Regions from separate parts of the Streptomyces sp. NPDC030799 genome, predicted to be linked through region 4. Evidence: riboswitches for the same ligand, from Rfam matches in the RefSeq annotation. Region 4 holds a riboswitch; each other region holds the start of a gene.
What was found. Region 4 has a riboswitch for cobalamin ahead of ACZ41I_RS20905 (cobalamin biosynthesis protein). Riboswitches for the same ligand answer to the same signal wherever they lie in the genome.
Positions count from the first base shown of each region.

Region 1 (3,653 bases), on a different contig from region 4:
ACAGGTTCGACACCTGCGGCTCGATGCACTCGTACGCGCCCGCGATGGAGGCGATGGTGGCGGTGGGCGCGATCGCCAGGAGGAGCGAGTTGCGCATGCCGACGGCCGCGATCCGCTCGCGCAGGGCCGCCCAGCGCTCCGGCCAGGTCAGCTCCACCTCGTAGTGGTCGGGGTGCAGCACACCGCGCGCGGTACGGGTCTTCTCCCAGGCCGGCAGCGGGCCGTTCCGCTCGGCGAGGTCGGCGGAGGCCTCGTACGCGGCGAGCATGATGCGCTCGGCGATCCGCGTGGACAGGGCCTTGGCCTCCGGGGAGTCGAAGGGCAGGCGCAGCTTGAAGAACACGTCCTGCAGACCCATGGCACCGAGGCCGACGGGCCGCCACTTGGCGTTCGACCGGCCCGCCTGCTCGGTCGGGTAGAAGTTGATGTCGACCACACGGTCGAGGAAGGTGACGGCCGTGCGGACCGTCTCGTCGAGGCGCTGCCAGTCGATGTCACCGCCGCTCACGAACGCACCGAGGTTGACCGACCCCAGGTTGCAGACCGCCGTCTCCCCGTCGTCCGTGACCTCCAGGATCTCGGTGCAGAGGTTGGAGGAGTGGACGACATGGCCGGGCAGGGCGGTCTGGTTGGCGGTGCGGTTCGCCGCGTCCTTGAAGGTCATCCAGCCGTTGCCGGTCTGCGCGAGGGTGCGCATCATCCGGCCGTACAGCTCACGGGCCGGGATCGTCTTCTTCGCGAGCCCCGCCGCCTCGGCCTTGCGGTAGGCGGCGTCGAACTCCTCCCCCCACAGGTCCACCAGCTCCGGCACGTCCGCCGGGGAGAACAGCGACCACTGTCCGTCGGCGTTGACCCGGCGCATGAACTCGTCCGGGATCCAGTGCGCGAGGTTCAGGTTGTGCGTACGGCGGGCGTCCTCACCGGTGTTGTCGCGCAGCTCCAGGAACTCCTCGATGTCGGAGTGCCAGGTCTCCAGGTAGACGGCCGCGGCGCCCTTGCGCCGGCCGCCCTGGTTCACGGCCGCCACCGAGGCGTCCAAGGTCTTCAGGAACGGCACGATGCCGTTGGAGTGCCCGTTGGTGCCGCGGATCAGCGAACCGCGGCTGCGGATCCGGGAGTACGACAGACCGATGCCGCCGGCGTGCTTGGAGAGCCGGGCCACCTGGTGGTAGCGGTCGTAGATGGAGTCCAGCTCGTCCAGCGGGGAGTCGAGGAGGTAGCAGGACGACATCTGGGGGTGGCGGGTGCCGGAGTTGAAGAGCGTGGGGGAGGACGGCAGGTAGTCGAGGCGGCTCATGAGCCGGTAGAGCGCGGCGACTTCGTCCAGGGAGCGGACACTGTCGTCCTCGGCGAGGCCTGCGGCGACCCGCAGCATGAAGTGCTGGGGGGTCTCGACGACCTTGCGGGTGAAGGGGTGCCGGAGCAGATACCGGCTGTGCAGCGTGCGCAGCCCGAAGTAGCCGAAGCGGTCGTCGGCGCCCGTGTCGATCAGCGCGTCCAGCCGCGCGGCGTGCACCCGCGCGAACTCGGCGGTCCGGTCGGCGATGAGCCCCTCCCGGTGTCCCACGGCCACGGACTCGGTGAAGGACGTCACGCCCTGCGAGGCGGCCTCCGCGCGGATGGTGAGGGTCAGCAGCCGGGCGGCCAGCCGGGAGTATGCGGGGTCCTCGGAGATGAGCCCGGCGGCGGCCTCCGTGGCCAGCTCCCGCAACTCCGCCTCGTCGGCGTTCGCCGACCGGCCACGCAGGGCGGCGGCGGCGACCCGGCCGGGGTCGGTGTCGGGGAGGTCGGCGGTCAGCTCGGTCAGGGTCCGCAGCAGCGCGGCACCGGGACCGTCGGTCTCCAGGCCGTCGGCTGAAGCCGGGTCTGCTGGCGCGATGGTCACGTGGGGCTCTCCCTCGCTCGGCACGGGGGCCTGGCGGAGGGCGGGGGCAGCCACGAGCGCACACGGCGTCGCGTCCACCGGCCCACTCCACGAGGCCCGGACGTCTCAGGGCACACCGGCCGGACGGCCGGGTGCGCTGTCGGCAGGTCCTCGGACTGACTCCTGTGCACGGCGTTCAGGGAACGGACACACACAAGTACACCGTTGCGGGACAGTTCCGGATTCGCACCGGATTCCCCTGCGGCGACAGCGAGGATGAGCATACATCTAGTGCCGGGCTGTCAGGTCACCCCCAGATGTTGTGTCTGTTGTGTGGTGCGGTGGCTTCGGAGGGTCAACTTCCGAGTTGCAGGGCCCGGCTGGAGTGTTTCCATGGAAGAAGGTGCCCCGCGGGTCCTTCGTGCCGAGAGCCGGCCTCGGAAGGAGAACGCACCATGACGAGGATCGTCCGTCATCCGCCGGGCAAGGTGCGGCCTCGCAGCGCGCCGATGGCGACGCTGGAGGCGAGACACGTGCGATCCGGGTTGTGTGGCTGATCCTCCTGACCGCACTCCTCGCCTGGGCCGCGGAAGGGCTTTGTGCTCACCGCCGGGCCCGGCATGGCCGAGATCGTGGGCCGTGAGGAGGTCGCCCGGGTCATCGCCCAGAGGCTGCGGCAGCGCGAGACCCGCAGGCCCTGTCTGCTCGTCGGCGGTGTCGGCACGGGCAAGACGGCCGTCCTGGTGCGGCTGACCGAGCTGCTGGCCCGGCAGCACGCCGTTCCCGTGCCGATCCGGCTGAGGGACGCAACCGGTGCCGATCTGAACTTCGAGCGCATGGCCAGGCAACGGTTCGCCGAGGAAGCGCCTCACGGCATTCTGGCGCGCACCAAGAGCGACCGGATCTGGCAGCAACTGCTCGCCGACGACAAGGTGGTCGTCATCGCCTCCCGGCCGCACAGTCCGCTGGAGAGCACCCCGCCGCGATCGTGGAGCTGGAGCCGCTGAGCGAGGAGTCGGCGCTGCACTTCGTCGAGGCGCGGGTCCCGGAGACGGACGAGCGCCGCGTGGACTGGATCGTGGAGACCGCGGAGGTCACCGAATCGCCGATCTACCTGCAGATCGCCCGCGAACTGCACCACCACGGCGACCTCGAACGCGTTCGTCCGCGCAACGACAAGGACCGGCTCGACACCCGCAGTTGGGACCGCAGCACGCTCCGGCTGTGGCTCCTGGAGACCTGGGCCCACGCCATGAGTGACGGCCGGCTGCGCGAGGACGTCGAGCTGAGCCCCCGGCCCCCGGGGCGGGGTGCCCCGGGGCGAGGTCCGCGAGCCCTTCTGCCGGCAGCAGCAGGTCCTGCTGCCCGGAACCATCCGCCGCTGCTTTCCCAGGCTGGTGCACCGAAAGACACCGCCCTGGGTCAGCATGCGCGTCCGCGAACTGGACCGCTTCTGGGACGCGATGGCCGGACGCACACGGGACGAGGGCGTCCGGCCGAGGCGCGTGGGCTAGGGGGTGTCGTTTGGATCATCCCGGCGTCGCAGGGTCCCCTAGTGCGCGCTGCCCGCCGTCGCCGACGGCAGTTCCACCTGGACGCCGAGGTCGCCCGCGTCCGCCGTGTAGTCGGCCGGGCTGGTCTCGTCGATGCCCTCGGGGGCCTTGGCGGCCTTGAGGACGAAGGTGAGGACCACGGTCACGGCGACGTTGAGGACGAACGCGGTCAGGCCGATGTAGCCGATCTCCCCGATGCCCGGGATCTCCTTGGCCGAGCCGCCGAAGTGCTTCTG
Region 1 is NZ_JBVIDS010000006.1:190,352-194,004, reverse strand. Features, by position in the region: gene ACZ41I_RS17035 (ribonucleoside-diphosphate reductase subunit alpha) at 1-1,885, opposite strand, end outside; cobalamin riboswitch at 2,010-2,183, opposite strand; gene ACZ41I_RS17030 (hypothetical protein) at 2,464-2,871, shown strand; gene ACZ41I_RS17025 (hypothetical protein) at 3,175-3,378, shown strand; gene mctP (monocarboxylate uptake permease MctP) at 3,417-3,653, opposite strand, start outside.
Region 1: another riboswitch for cobalamin. It lies ahead of ACZ41I_RS17035 (ribonucleoside-diphosphate reductase subunit alpha); the one in region 4 lies ahead of ACZ41I_RS20905 (cobalamin biosynthesis protein).

Region 2 (3,653 bases), on a different contig from region 4:
GTGCACCGCAGCATCATCGGCAGCGTCGAGCGGGCCGTCGCCCACCTCGTCGAGGCGCACGCCGGCGCCTTCCCGGCCTGGCTGGCCCCCGTCCAGCTGATGGTCCTGCCGGTCGCCGAGGAGCAGGAGGAGCAGGCGGCGGCGGTCGTGCGGCAGGCCCTGCAGCTGGGGCTGCGGGCGGAGCTCGCCGGTCCGGCCGAGGGCACCCTGGGCGCCCGGATCCGGGCGGCCCGCCTGGTGCCGTACCAGGCCGTGATCGGCGCCCGTGAGGCCGGGGCGGGGCTGGCCGCGGTACGCCTGCGGGACGGCCGCCGCCCCGGGGCGCTGCCGGTGCCGGACCTGCTGGCCGCGATCAGCGCCCGGGTGGCCGCACGCGGCACCGCGCTGTGGGACTGATCGCGGTCGGACCCGGCGTCATGGGGCCGATCACCGGGTGCTGATCTAGGGTTTGAGCGTCGGCACGACGAAGGAGCCCGCTGTGACCGGTCAGCCCATCCCCGTGATCATCGACTGCGACACCGGCGTCGACGACGCCCTGGCCCTGCTGCTCGCCGTACGCCACCCCGGCCTGGACCTGCGGGCCGTGACCTGCGTGGCCGGGAACACGGACGTCGACGGTGTGGTCCGCAACACCCTGACCGTGCTGGAGCAGGCGGGCGCCCCGGACATCCCGGTGGGCCGGGGCGCCGAACGCCCGCTGATCGAACCCGCCCGCTCGGCCCGGCATGTGCACGGCTCGGACGGCATGGGCGACCTCGGCCTGCCCGCGCCGACCCGCACCCCCGTCGACCTCGACGCGGTCGCCCTGCTGCGCCGTGAGATCCTCGCCTCCCCCCGCCCGGTCACCCTCATCCCCACCGCACCGCTCACCAACATCGCCCTGCTGCTGCGCACCCACCCCGAGGTGACCCGCAACATCGAGCGGATCGTCTTCATGGGCGGCGCGGTCGCCGTCGGGAACGCCACGCCGGTCGCCGAGTTCAACGTCTGGCACGACCCGGAGGCGGCGGCGATCCTGCTCACCGCCGGGGTGCCGATCACCATGTACGGCCTGGACGTCTTCATGCAGGTCGTCGTCGACGCCCCGGACGTCCACCGGCTGCGCACGAGCAGCGACCCCGGCACCCGGCTGGCCGGCGAACTCCTCGCGCACCGGCCGACCACACAGGGAGAGGCCCCGGAGGCGGAGGAGGCGGGCGGCCTCGGCGACGCGGGCGCGGTGTGCGCGGTCGCCGACCCGGCCGGCATCACCACCCGGCTCCTGCCCGTCGAGGTCTGCCTGGCCCCGGGCCCGACCCGGGGCCAGACGATCGTCGACCGCCGCCCCCGCCCCGGCGAGTCCGAGATCCACGAGGGCAAGCGCGAACACGCCCTGGTGGACGTGGCTTTGCAGGTCGACGTGGACCGGTACGTGAAGCTGTACCTGGAGACCGTGGAGCGCCAGGGGGTGGCGTTCGGATCATCCCGGCGTCCGAACGACACCCCCTAATCGGCGGCGGGCTTCGCCGTCCAGCGTTCCTCCACCCGCGCGACGCGCCAGTACGACAGTGCCGCCGCCCACACCACCACGAACAGGCCGACGATGAGATAGCCGACGTTGTCCAGGTCGAGTCCGGCGATCCAGCCCGTGACGCCGTCGTGCAGACCGAACTTCTCGTGCAGGACCCCGACCAGCTCGATCGTGCCGATGACGAAGGCGACCGCGATGGACAGGCCGGTGATGGCGAGGTTGTAGAAGACCTTGCGGACGGGGTTGGAGAACGCCCACTGGTAGGCGAAGTTCATGAAGGTGCCGTCGAGGGTGTCGAACAGGCTCATGCCGGCGGCGAAGAGCAGCGGCAGGCAGAGGACCGCGTACCAGGGCAGGCCGGCGGCGGCGCCCGAACCGGCCATCACCATCAGCGTGACTTCGGTGGCCGTGTCGAAGCCGAGCCCGAAGAGGAAACCGAGCGGGAACATCTGGCCGGGCCGGCTGATCGATTTGGTGAGGCGGCCGAGGATCCGGTTCATGAAACCGCGCGAGTCCAGGTGCTGTTCGAGCTCCCGCTCGTCGTACGCCCCGCCGCGCATCGCGCGGAAGACCCTGAGGATGCCCACCAGAGCGACCAGGTTCAGGGCCGCGATGAGGTAGAGGAACGTGCCGGAGATCGTCGTTCCCAGGAACCCGAGCACCTGGTGGGTCCGCGAGTGCTCGTCCATCACCTTGCCGGCGAGCTGCGTACCGCCGGCGATCAGCACCGCCAGCACGACCACCACGCTGGAGTGCCCCAGCGCGAACCAGAACCCCACCGACACCGGCCGCTTCCCGTCGGCCATCAGCTTGCGTGTGGTGTTGTCGATCGCGGCGATGTGGTCGGCGTCGAACGCGTGCCGCATGCCCAGGGTGTAGGCGGTGATGCCAAGGCCGATCCCGAAGACGTCGGTGCCGACCCTGTAGTGCTCGGGCACGACCAGCAGGAAGAGGATCCCGAAGGCGACGACGTGCAGGGCGACGATCACCGCCAGCAGTCCCGCCGTCTTCAGGGTGTCCTCGCGCCGCCAGCGGAAGGGAGCAGCATCGGCCATCGGGTTCACGCTCCAGCACCTCGTGGATCACTTCGTGAGCTGCCGTGGCCGGTCTCCTGGCTTACGGGGTGGTGCGCTCTTCGGTCCCTGCCTTCCCAGCCGTACGACCGACCAGTGGCCCGGCTGCTGCCGGACGGGACCGGAACTCCCCGGTCACAGTGGCGAGGGCCGCGTCGACTTCTCATCGACTTCCCGAGCACCACGGCCCGCCCACCGTACGGGCGGGAGCGGTGCACTGCATAGCTGCGCACCCGTGCAGGTATTCAAGATCACAGAGCCACCTGCGAGGATGACGCCATGCATCTCGTGCCTGCCGACCGAGCCGACCGGCGCACCATCGACGGTCACCGGGTGTGCGAGGCGATCGCCGCCATCGGTGACGCGGACCGGGTGCGCACCTGGGCCGGCCGCTTCTCGCTGCTGGCCGACGCCAACCGGCTCGCCCTGCTCCTCGCCCTGCACCGCACCGGCCCGCTCGCCGTCTCCGACCTGGCCGTGGCCACCGGAATGAACGATCCCGCCGTCTCCCAGGCCCTGCGGCTGCTGCGGGCGGCGGGCGTCGTGGCCGGGGAGAAACAGGGACGGGTGGTGCGCTACCGCGTGGTGGACGCCGAGCTGCGCGCGGTGCTGGACCTCTGCTGAGGTGCTCTCCTCGGCCCCCCATGCGAAGGTTCCCTTTCCGGGTCATGTGGACAGATTTGTACTGTCGTCCACCTCCCCCTGAAGGGATCCCGTATGGCCCCTGTGGCAGACCGCTCCCCGGACCTCTCCTCCAAGAACCCCGACTGGTGGCGTCAGGCCGTCATCTACCAGGTCTACCCCCGCAGTTTCGCCGACGCGGACGGCGACGGCCTCGGCGACCTGCGCGGCATCACCCAGCGCCTGAGCCACGTCGCCGGCCTCGGTGCCGACGCCCTGTGGCTGAGCCCCTTCTACCCGTCGGAGCTGGCCGACGGAGGCTACGACGTCGCCGACCACCGGGACGTCGATCCCCGCCTCGGCACCCTGGACGACTTCGACGCCCTGGTGGGCGAGGCCCACCGGCTCGGCCTGAAGGTCGTCGTCGACATCGTCCCGAACCACACCTC
Region 2 is NZ_JBVIDS010000015.1:148,583-152,235, forward strand. Features, by position in the region: gene thrS (threonine--tRNA ligase) at 1-396, shown strand, start outside; gene ACZ41I_RS32890 (nucleoside hydrolase) at 479-1,489, shown strand; gene nicT (Nickel transporter NicT) at 1,486-2,565, opposite strand; cobalamin riboswitch at 2,595-2,784, opposite strand; gene ACZ41I_RS32900 (ArsR/SmtB family transcription factor) at 2,863-3,207, shown strand; gene ACZ41I_RS32905 (glycoside hydrolase family 13 protein) at 3,301-3,653, shown strand, end outside.
Region 2: another riboswitch for cobalamin. It lies ahead of nicT (Nickel transporter NicT); the one in region 4 lies ahead of ACZ41I_RS20905 (cobalamin biosynthesis protein).

Region 3 (3,653 bases), on a different contig from region 4:
TGGCCGACGCGCAGGCCGTGGCGGGCCGTACGGTCGCCGTCGTCGAGCCGGAGGTGGTGCGGGCGGCCGTCGGCGGCGCGCTGGGGTTGCCTGTCACGGTTTTCTGGCGCCTCGATGTGCCGCCGCTGACCGTGACCGAACTCAGCGGCCGGGCCGGGCGCTGGAATCTGCGGCTGGGGCGTCCGCTTGCCGCGCCGGACGCCGATTAGGCGCCGCCGGCCGGTGGTTCAGTCTGCCGAAGCCCGGTGACGGCGCAGCAGCGCCGCTATCGCGCAGCGCAGGCAGGTGCCGTCGTCGCCCGGCTCCATGGCTTCGCGGTCGGGGCATGTCGTCGGCGCCGGATGGGACCGTCCCCGGCAGCCGTCCCCCGAGGCCGCGATCAGCATCTCCAGGTCGTGCAGCAGCTGTTCGGTGCGCTTGGCCTGCTGGGCGAGCACCCGCACCCGGGCGCTCTGGCCGCCGATCTGCCGTCGGCTGGCGACCAGTTGCTCGTATTCCCTCGGGGTGAGGGCGACCGCGTCGCGGCCACCGACGGTGATCCGGCGGGGCTGTGGGGCTCTGGCCACTCGGTTCCTCCGCTCCTCGCCCGGGCATCCGCCTCCGGTCCGCCGCCGGATTCCCTCGCCCTGCCGGTGAACCCGTGCGCCGGTGTCCGGAGAACGCCAGAGGGCCCCCGGATGGTTCCGAAGGGCCCTCTGTTGTCCGGAAGGGGTCAGTGCGCGGCCGGAACCGCTCGCCCGCTCTCGGCCGTCGCCGGCTTGGGGCTCAGCAGCCGCTCGGCCAACTCGCCGAAGAGGAGGCCGAATCCGCCCCACAGAGCGGCCTGGATGCCCAGTGCCGAGAGCCGGAACCGCCACAGCAGGGTGGCCGGGAAGCCCTTGGGGACCTCGTTGACGACAGGCAGGAACTGGTAGGCCAGACCGATCACGACGGCGAACGCGGCCACCGCGACGACCGTCGCCCACCAGGTGCCCAGACGGGGAGCCAGGCGCTTGCCCAGCAGGGTGGCGGCGACCGCCAGCAGGACGCTGAGCAGCATCATCAGGAAGTACAGGGTGGTCCGCCTGCCGATGGTGTCGGGCTCGCCGACCGACGGCGGGTTGGCCGGGTACTTCAGGAACGGCACGACGTACACGGCGAGGAGGGCGCAGCCCGACAGCAGCAGCGCGGTGGCGCGCGGGCTGAAGCGGCCCACGCGGCCCAGGGCGAAGCAGAAGGCGAGCGCGGCGATCCCGCCGAAGGCGACCCCGTACACGAGGACACCGGTGGCGAGGCCGGCGGTGGACTGGAGGGAGCGGGAGACGACTTCCATCTCGTGCTCGTGGGAGTGGGCCTCCTCGAAGCTGATCGCCTTGTCGACGCTCGGCTCACCGAGGACGTACGCCACGACGAGGGCGAGCACGCCGGCCGCGAGGCCGGCGAGCATGCCCCGTACGAGGAGGTTCCGTACGGTTGCGGAATTCATGGGCGGGCGGTGTCCCCTCGCCTCAGTGGCAGGGGAAACCGAGCAGGTGCCGGGCGTCGTGCACCCACTCGTGGACGTCCGTGCCGTTGAGCACCGAGGTGGCGCCCTGCTCGGCGCCGACGAAGTAGAGCAGGATCAGCATGAGGATGCCGAAGAAGACCGCCCAGGGGGCAATCGCCTTCAGCGGCAGCTTGGCGGGTACGACGGGGGTGGTGGCTGTCGGCTGGGCGACGGTCTGCGCCATGGCAGAACCTCCTCTGGGAGTTCGCGTCCCATCTCGGTGGTGCACAGGACGACGGCCACGGGTCTGACTCACGGGACGCCTCGGGGGCGTCTCGCATACAGTGGCGCGACCGTGCCGGATTCCCACCGGCTTCCGTCTCGCCGTCGTCGATATCGGACAGACCGTACCGCGTGCCGCGCGCACGGCCAAGACCGCCTGCCCCCGCCGTGATCTTCCTCTCCCAGCAGGCGGGACAGGACGAGGCCGGTGGGGCGGCAGCGCAGGCAGGGCCCACATCAACGGCGCCCGGGGGCAGTTGCGCACGGCCGTGTCGGTGGCGCGCACCGGACGGTGGCGACCTGCGCCGGCTCGGTGCCGTACCGGACCCCTGGGTCAACGGGGATCCGCACGGCGCCGTGGCGGCGTGAAGGCGTACAGGTCGAGGATGTCCGGCTGGGGAGCGACGCCCGGGCCACCCGCCCGTACCCACGTCACGATGTCCTCGGTCGCATCCGGGTCGTTGACAAGTCCCAGCCAGACCGGCCGCGCACCGGCGGCCCGGCCCGCGGTGGACGGCTGTACGACGATGACGTTGGCCTGGTCGCACACGTCGAGGCAGTCGGAGATGCGCACCGGCACCTCCGCCCGCAGCCGTGCGGTCTGCGCCTGGTGATCAACCCCCGTCACCTTGGGGCTGCCGCAGCAGCAGTCCCGGCACACGACGACCCGGCACGGCGCCGCAGCGCTCCCCGTCCCCGCTCCGCCGGACGCCTCTTCCGCCGGCCTCTCGGGCACGCCCATGTCACTCCCCTCCCGGGGAGATCCGCCCCGGTGTGCGTCGAGGAGGCGACCGCGTGAGTCTCTGGCTCCCGGGTCGTCGCCCGCCCGGCCTGCCCGCCCCGGGCGGAGCGGAGGCCTGCCGGAACTCGCTCACCGGTCACAGTGGCGGGACCGCGCCGGATTCACACCGGCTTCCTCGGACCGCCGTCGCCCTATGTCGCAGGTCATCATGCCATCACCGGTGGGAGCGCCGCGTGTACCATCACCGCTCCCGCCCTCCGACGGCGGCCGGAGCGACGACCGGGCCGGGGGGTGTCGTTCGGATCATCCCGGCGTCGCGGGCCCTGGCGCGGCACGCTGCCCGCGGGGCGCCGGCCGACCCGGTGGGCCGTGCGGCGTATGTGGGGGATCAGGGCCGGGACTTCGGCGCGGTAGGCGTCGTAGGCGGCGCCGAACCGCCGGGCCATCGGGCGGTCCTCGACCCGGACCCGGCGCAGCAGCCCGGGTATCGCGGCCACCAGGAACGCCACCCGGACACCGAAGCCGCAGGCCGGCACGGAACCGGTGACCAAGCCGAGCAGGCCGGTGCAGATGGGGTGGCGGACCAGCCGGTACGGCCCGTCCGTGCGCAGCTCGTGGTGCTCCCGGACCGTCGGCACACTGGCCCACATCGTCCCCAGCACCCGGCGGGACCACAGCAGCAGGGCGGTCGAGGCGACGGCGGGCAGGACACCCAGGAGGGCCGGCTCGGGCCGCCAGTACTGCAGATGGCGCCAGAACCCTTCGAAGCGCCCGACCGGGATGAAGAACGCGGAGACGCCCGCCGCCGGCAGCAGCCGGCGCGGCAGCGTGCGGCGCAGTCCCCGCAGCCAGCCGCGCAGTCCCAACCGGCTCCGCACGCCGAAGTGGACAGCGCCCACGACCCAGGCCGCGACGAAGATCAGGACGCAGAGGTCGACGGTCAGGACGAGTGCCGAGTGAAGAGAACCCATGCCTCAAGACTGCTCCGCGTACCCAGCCGATCACCACCACCCACGGGTCGATGGAGAGGCCCCCGCCTATCCCCACCGCTCCCCACCGTTCTCCGTCCACGGATGCAGAACGCGGCGGCAAGGCCCGTACCGGACACGGCAGTTCGGGCGTGTCCCGGGTGTGGCGCTGCTAGCCTGCGCGCAGGTGCTCGGG
Region 3 is NZ_JBVIDS010000018.1:41,760-45,412, forward strand. Features, by position in the region: gene ACZ41I_RS36310 (histidine phosphatase family protein) at 1-209, shown strand, start outside; gene ACZ41I_RS36315 (hypothetical protein) at 228-566, opposite strand; gene ACZ41I_RS36320 (CbtA family protein) at 713-1,465, opposite strand; gene ACZ41I_RS36325 (CbtB domain-containing protein) at 1,488-1,709, opposite strand; cobalamin riboswitch at 1,746-1,887, opposite strand; gene ACZ41I_RS36330 (hypothetical protein) at 2,082-2,483, opposite strand; cobalamin riboswitch at 2,546-2,665, opposite strand; gene ACZ41I_RS36335 (methyltransferase family protein) at 2,696-3,460, opposite strand.
Region 3: another riboswitch for cobalamin. It lies ahead of ACZ41I_RS36325 (CbtB domain-containing protein); the one in region 4 lies ahead of ACZ41I_RS20905 (cobalamin biosynthesis protein).

Region 4 (3,653 bases):
CCTGGAGCCGCGCCAGGGCTTCGCCGCCCAGACCAGCGCCGCGACCGCCATCCTGGCCTCCTCCCACCTGGGCTTCTCCCTGTCCACCACGCACGTCGTCTCCGGTTCGGTGATGGGCGCGGGCCTCGGCCGCAAGGGCGGGGTGGTCCGCTGGTCCACCGCGACCCGCATGGCCGTCGCCTGGGTGCTCACCCTCCCGGCCGCCGCGCTGGTCGGCGCGGGCGCCGAGTCCGTCACGGACCTCGGTGACTGGGGCACCGCCGCGGTCGCCGTCTTCCTGGTCGCCGCGAGCGCCGCGATCTGGAAGATCTCCCGCCGTGAGGTCGTCGACCACACCAATGTCGTCGCCGACGCCGAGGAGCCGGCCGGCGTGGTGACCACCGCCATCGCCGCGGTGGCCCCGCCCCCGGCGGGCACGCTCACCGAGGACCTGACGGCGACGATCCCCTCCCCGGCCGCCGAACCCGCTGCCCCGGCCGCCCCGCCGGCCGCCACCGTCTGACCCCGGCCACCCCGGTTACGAAGGAAGCATCATGAAGATCGACTGGGCGGCCCTCGGCTCCGTCTTCGGCGTCAGCCTCGCCTTCACAGTGGGCCTGGTGGCCCTGTTCACCCTCGGCGTGGGCGGTCTGGCCCGGCGCGAGAAGGCCGCGGCCCAGGGCGGCTCCGCCGGCCTCGCCGTCACCGGCGCCTACGTCTGCTTCGCCGCGTGCGCGGCGGCGGTGGCGTACGGCATCTACCTGATCGTGGCCAAGCCCTGACCACACCCTCTGAAGGCTCCCCTCCCCCGGAAGGCGGAAGGGGGGCCTTTCTCATGCCCGCACACCCCGCGATGTGGGGATCCGCACACTCTCCCCCTGCAGGTCAACGGCAAGTTGACGGCCGTTCGGGGCGCGTGGTGGACTGCCCAGGCCATGTAGGGCGGCAGAAGAGGAAGCCGGTGCGAATCCGGCGCGGTCCCGCCACTGTCACCGGGGAAGAACCCCGGGAGCCAGGAACTCTCACCGCCGAATCTCGTCGAACCAGGGCGCGGACACCCTGAGTGAGGACACGGATCGCCATGCTCGGCTGCCGAAGGACCAGGACCCGAACCAGGCCCGCTCCTGTACCCACGGCCGGCTGAGCCGATGGGTGCCGATCGCACATACGCGTACGGCGCCGCCGCCGGCCTTCTCGGTGACCTGCTGCTCGGCGATCCGCGCCACGGGCATCCGGTCGCCGCGTTCGGCCGGGCGGCCGCTGCCGTGGACGGCGCGTTGTGGCACGACCACCGCGGCTGGGGCGCCCTGCACACCGTCGTGTGCGCCGGAGGCGCCGTCGCACTGGGCGCGGTGGCCGCACGCGCCGTACGCCCCTCCCCCGCCGCGTCCCTCGCGCTGACCGCCGCCGCCACCTGGGCGGTCGTCGGCGGTACGTCGCTCGCCCGGGAGGCCCGCACCATCGGGCGCGCTCTGGAGCGCGGAGACGTCCAGGCGGCGCGGGCCCGGCTGCCGCATCTGTGCGGCCGGGATCCCCAGGCGCTGGACGCCGACGGGATCGCCCGGGCAGTGGTCGAGTCGGTCGCCGAGAACACCTCCGACGCCGTCGTGGGGGCACTGGTGTGGGGGGCCGTGGCCGGGGTTCCGGGGCTGCTCGGGTTCCGGGCGGTCAACACGCTGGACGCGATGGTGGGTCACAAGTCCCCCCGCTACCGGCGCTACGGCTGGGCCTCCGCTCGGCTCGACGACCTGGCCGGCTGGCCGGGGGCGCGGCTGACCGCCGTGCTCGCCGCCGCGGCCGGGCCCGACCCCCGCGGTGCCCTGCGCGCCTGGAAGGCCGACGCCCGCAAGCACCCGAGCCCCAACGCCGGGCCCGTCGAGGCCTCCTTCGCCGGGGCCCTCGGCGTACGCCTGGGCGGCACGCTCTCCTACGGCGGCCGGGTCGAGCACCGGCCGGTGCTGAACGGGGACACCGGACGGGCGGTCCGGGTCACCGACATCGACCGGTCCGTACGGCTCTCCGGCCGCGTCGGCCTTCTCGCGCTCGGCACCACGGTCGCCGCGCGTCTCCTCGCCAAAGGTCTCGTCAAGGGTCTGAAGGGACGTGGAAAGTGAACGGGGGACTCCTCGTCGCCGGCACCACCTCCGACGCCGGCAAGAGCGTCGTGACGGCCGGGATCTGCCGGTGGCTGGTGCGCCAGGGTGTGAAGGTCGCGCCGTTCAAGGCGCAGAACATGTCGCTGAACTCCTTCGTGACCCGCCAGGGCGCGGAGATCGGGCGGGCCCAGGCCATGCAGGCCCAGGCGTGCCGGATCGAGCCGACCGCGCTGATGAACCCGGTGCTGCTCAAGCCGGGCGGCGAGCAGAGCAGCCAGGTGGTGCTGCTGGGCAGGCCGGTGGGCGAGCTGAGCGCGCGCGGGTACCACGGGGGGCGGCAGCAGCAGCTCCTCGGCACCGTGCTGGACTGCCTGGCCGAGTTGCGGGGCACGTATGACGCGGTGATCTGTGAGGGTGCGGGCAGCCCGGCCGAGATCAATCTGCGCCGGACCGACATCGTGAACATGGGCATCGCGCGGAGTGCGCGGCTTCCCGTGCTGGTGGTGGGCGACATCGACCGCGGGGGCGTCTTCGCGTCCTTCTTCGGGACCGTCGCCCTGCTGTCGCCCGAGGACCAGGAGCTGGTCGCCGGGTTCCTGGTGAACAAGTTCCGGGGCGATGTCGGCCTGCTGGAGCCCGGGTTGGAGATGCTGCGCGGGCTCACCGGACGGCCCGCCTACGGCGTCCTGCCGTTCCGGCACGGCCTCGGCATCGACGAGGAGGACGGACTGCGCGTTTCCCTGCGGGGGACTGTGCGGGAGTCGAACGTGGCCCCGCCCGTCGGCGAGGACGTGCTGCGGGTCGCCGTGTGCGCCATTCCGCTGATGTCCAATTTCACGGACGTGGACGCGCTGGCCGCCGAACCGGGTGTCGTGGTGCGGTTCGTGGACCGGGCCGAGGAGCTGGCGGACGCCGACCTGGTGGTGATCCCGGGCACGCGCGGGACCGTACGGGCCCTGGAGTGGCTGCGGGAGCGGGGGCTTGCCGACGCGCTTCTCAGGAGAGCCGCCGAGCAGCGCCCGATCCTCGGCATCTGCGGCGGCTTCCAGATTCTCGGCGAGCACATCGAGGACGAGGTCGAGTCGCGGGCCGGCGCGGTCGACGGGCTCGGCGTGCTGCCCGTGCGGGTGCGGTTCGCCCGCGACAAGACCCTGACCCGGCCGGCCGGGGAGGCCCTCGGCGAGCGGGTCGAGGGGTACGAGATCCACCACGGGGTCGCCTCCATAGAGGGAGGGCAACCGTTCATCTCCGATGACAAAGGACACAGCCTCGACGGCTGCCGGGTCGGACAGACCTGGGGCACGCACTGGCACGGTTCGCTGGAGTCGGACGGCTTCCGGCGGGCCTTCCTGCGCGAGGTGGCCGCCGCCGCGGGCCGCCGCTTCGTGCCGGCGCCCGGCACCTCCTTCGCCGCGCTGCGCGAGGAGCAGCTCGACCGGCTCGGCGACCTGATCGAACAGCACGCGGACACGGACGCGCTCTGGCGGCTCATCGAGTCGGGCGCGCCGCAAGGACTGCCTTTCATTCCACCGGGAGCGCCCGCATGAGCACAGTGTTGTTGTTGTCGACCGCCGACAC
Region 4 is NZ_JBVIDS010000008.1:41,989-45,641, forward strand. Features, by position in the region: gene ACZ41I_RS20895 (inorganic phosphate transporter) at 1-502, shown strand, start outside; gene ACZ41I_RS20900 (hypothetical protein) at 534-761, shown strand; cobalamin riboswitch at 883-1,023, shown strand; gene ACZ41I_RS20905 (cobalamin biosynthesis protein) at 1,128-2,093, shown strand; gene ACZ41I_RS20910 (cobyric acid synthase) at 2,090-3,622, shown strand; gene cobN (cobaltochelatase subunit CobN) at 3,619-3,653, shown strand, end outside.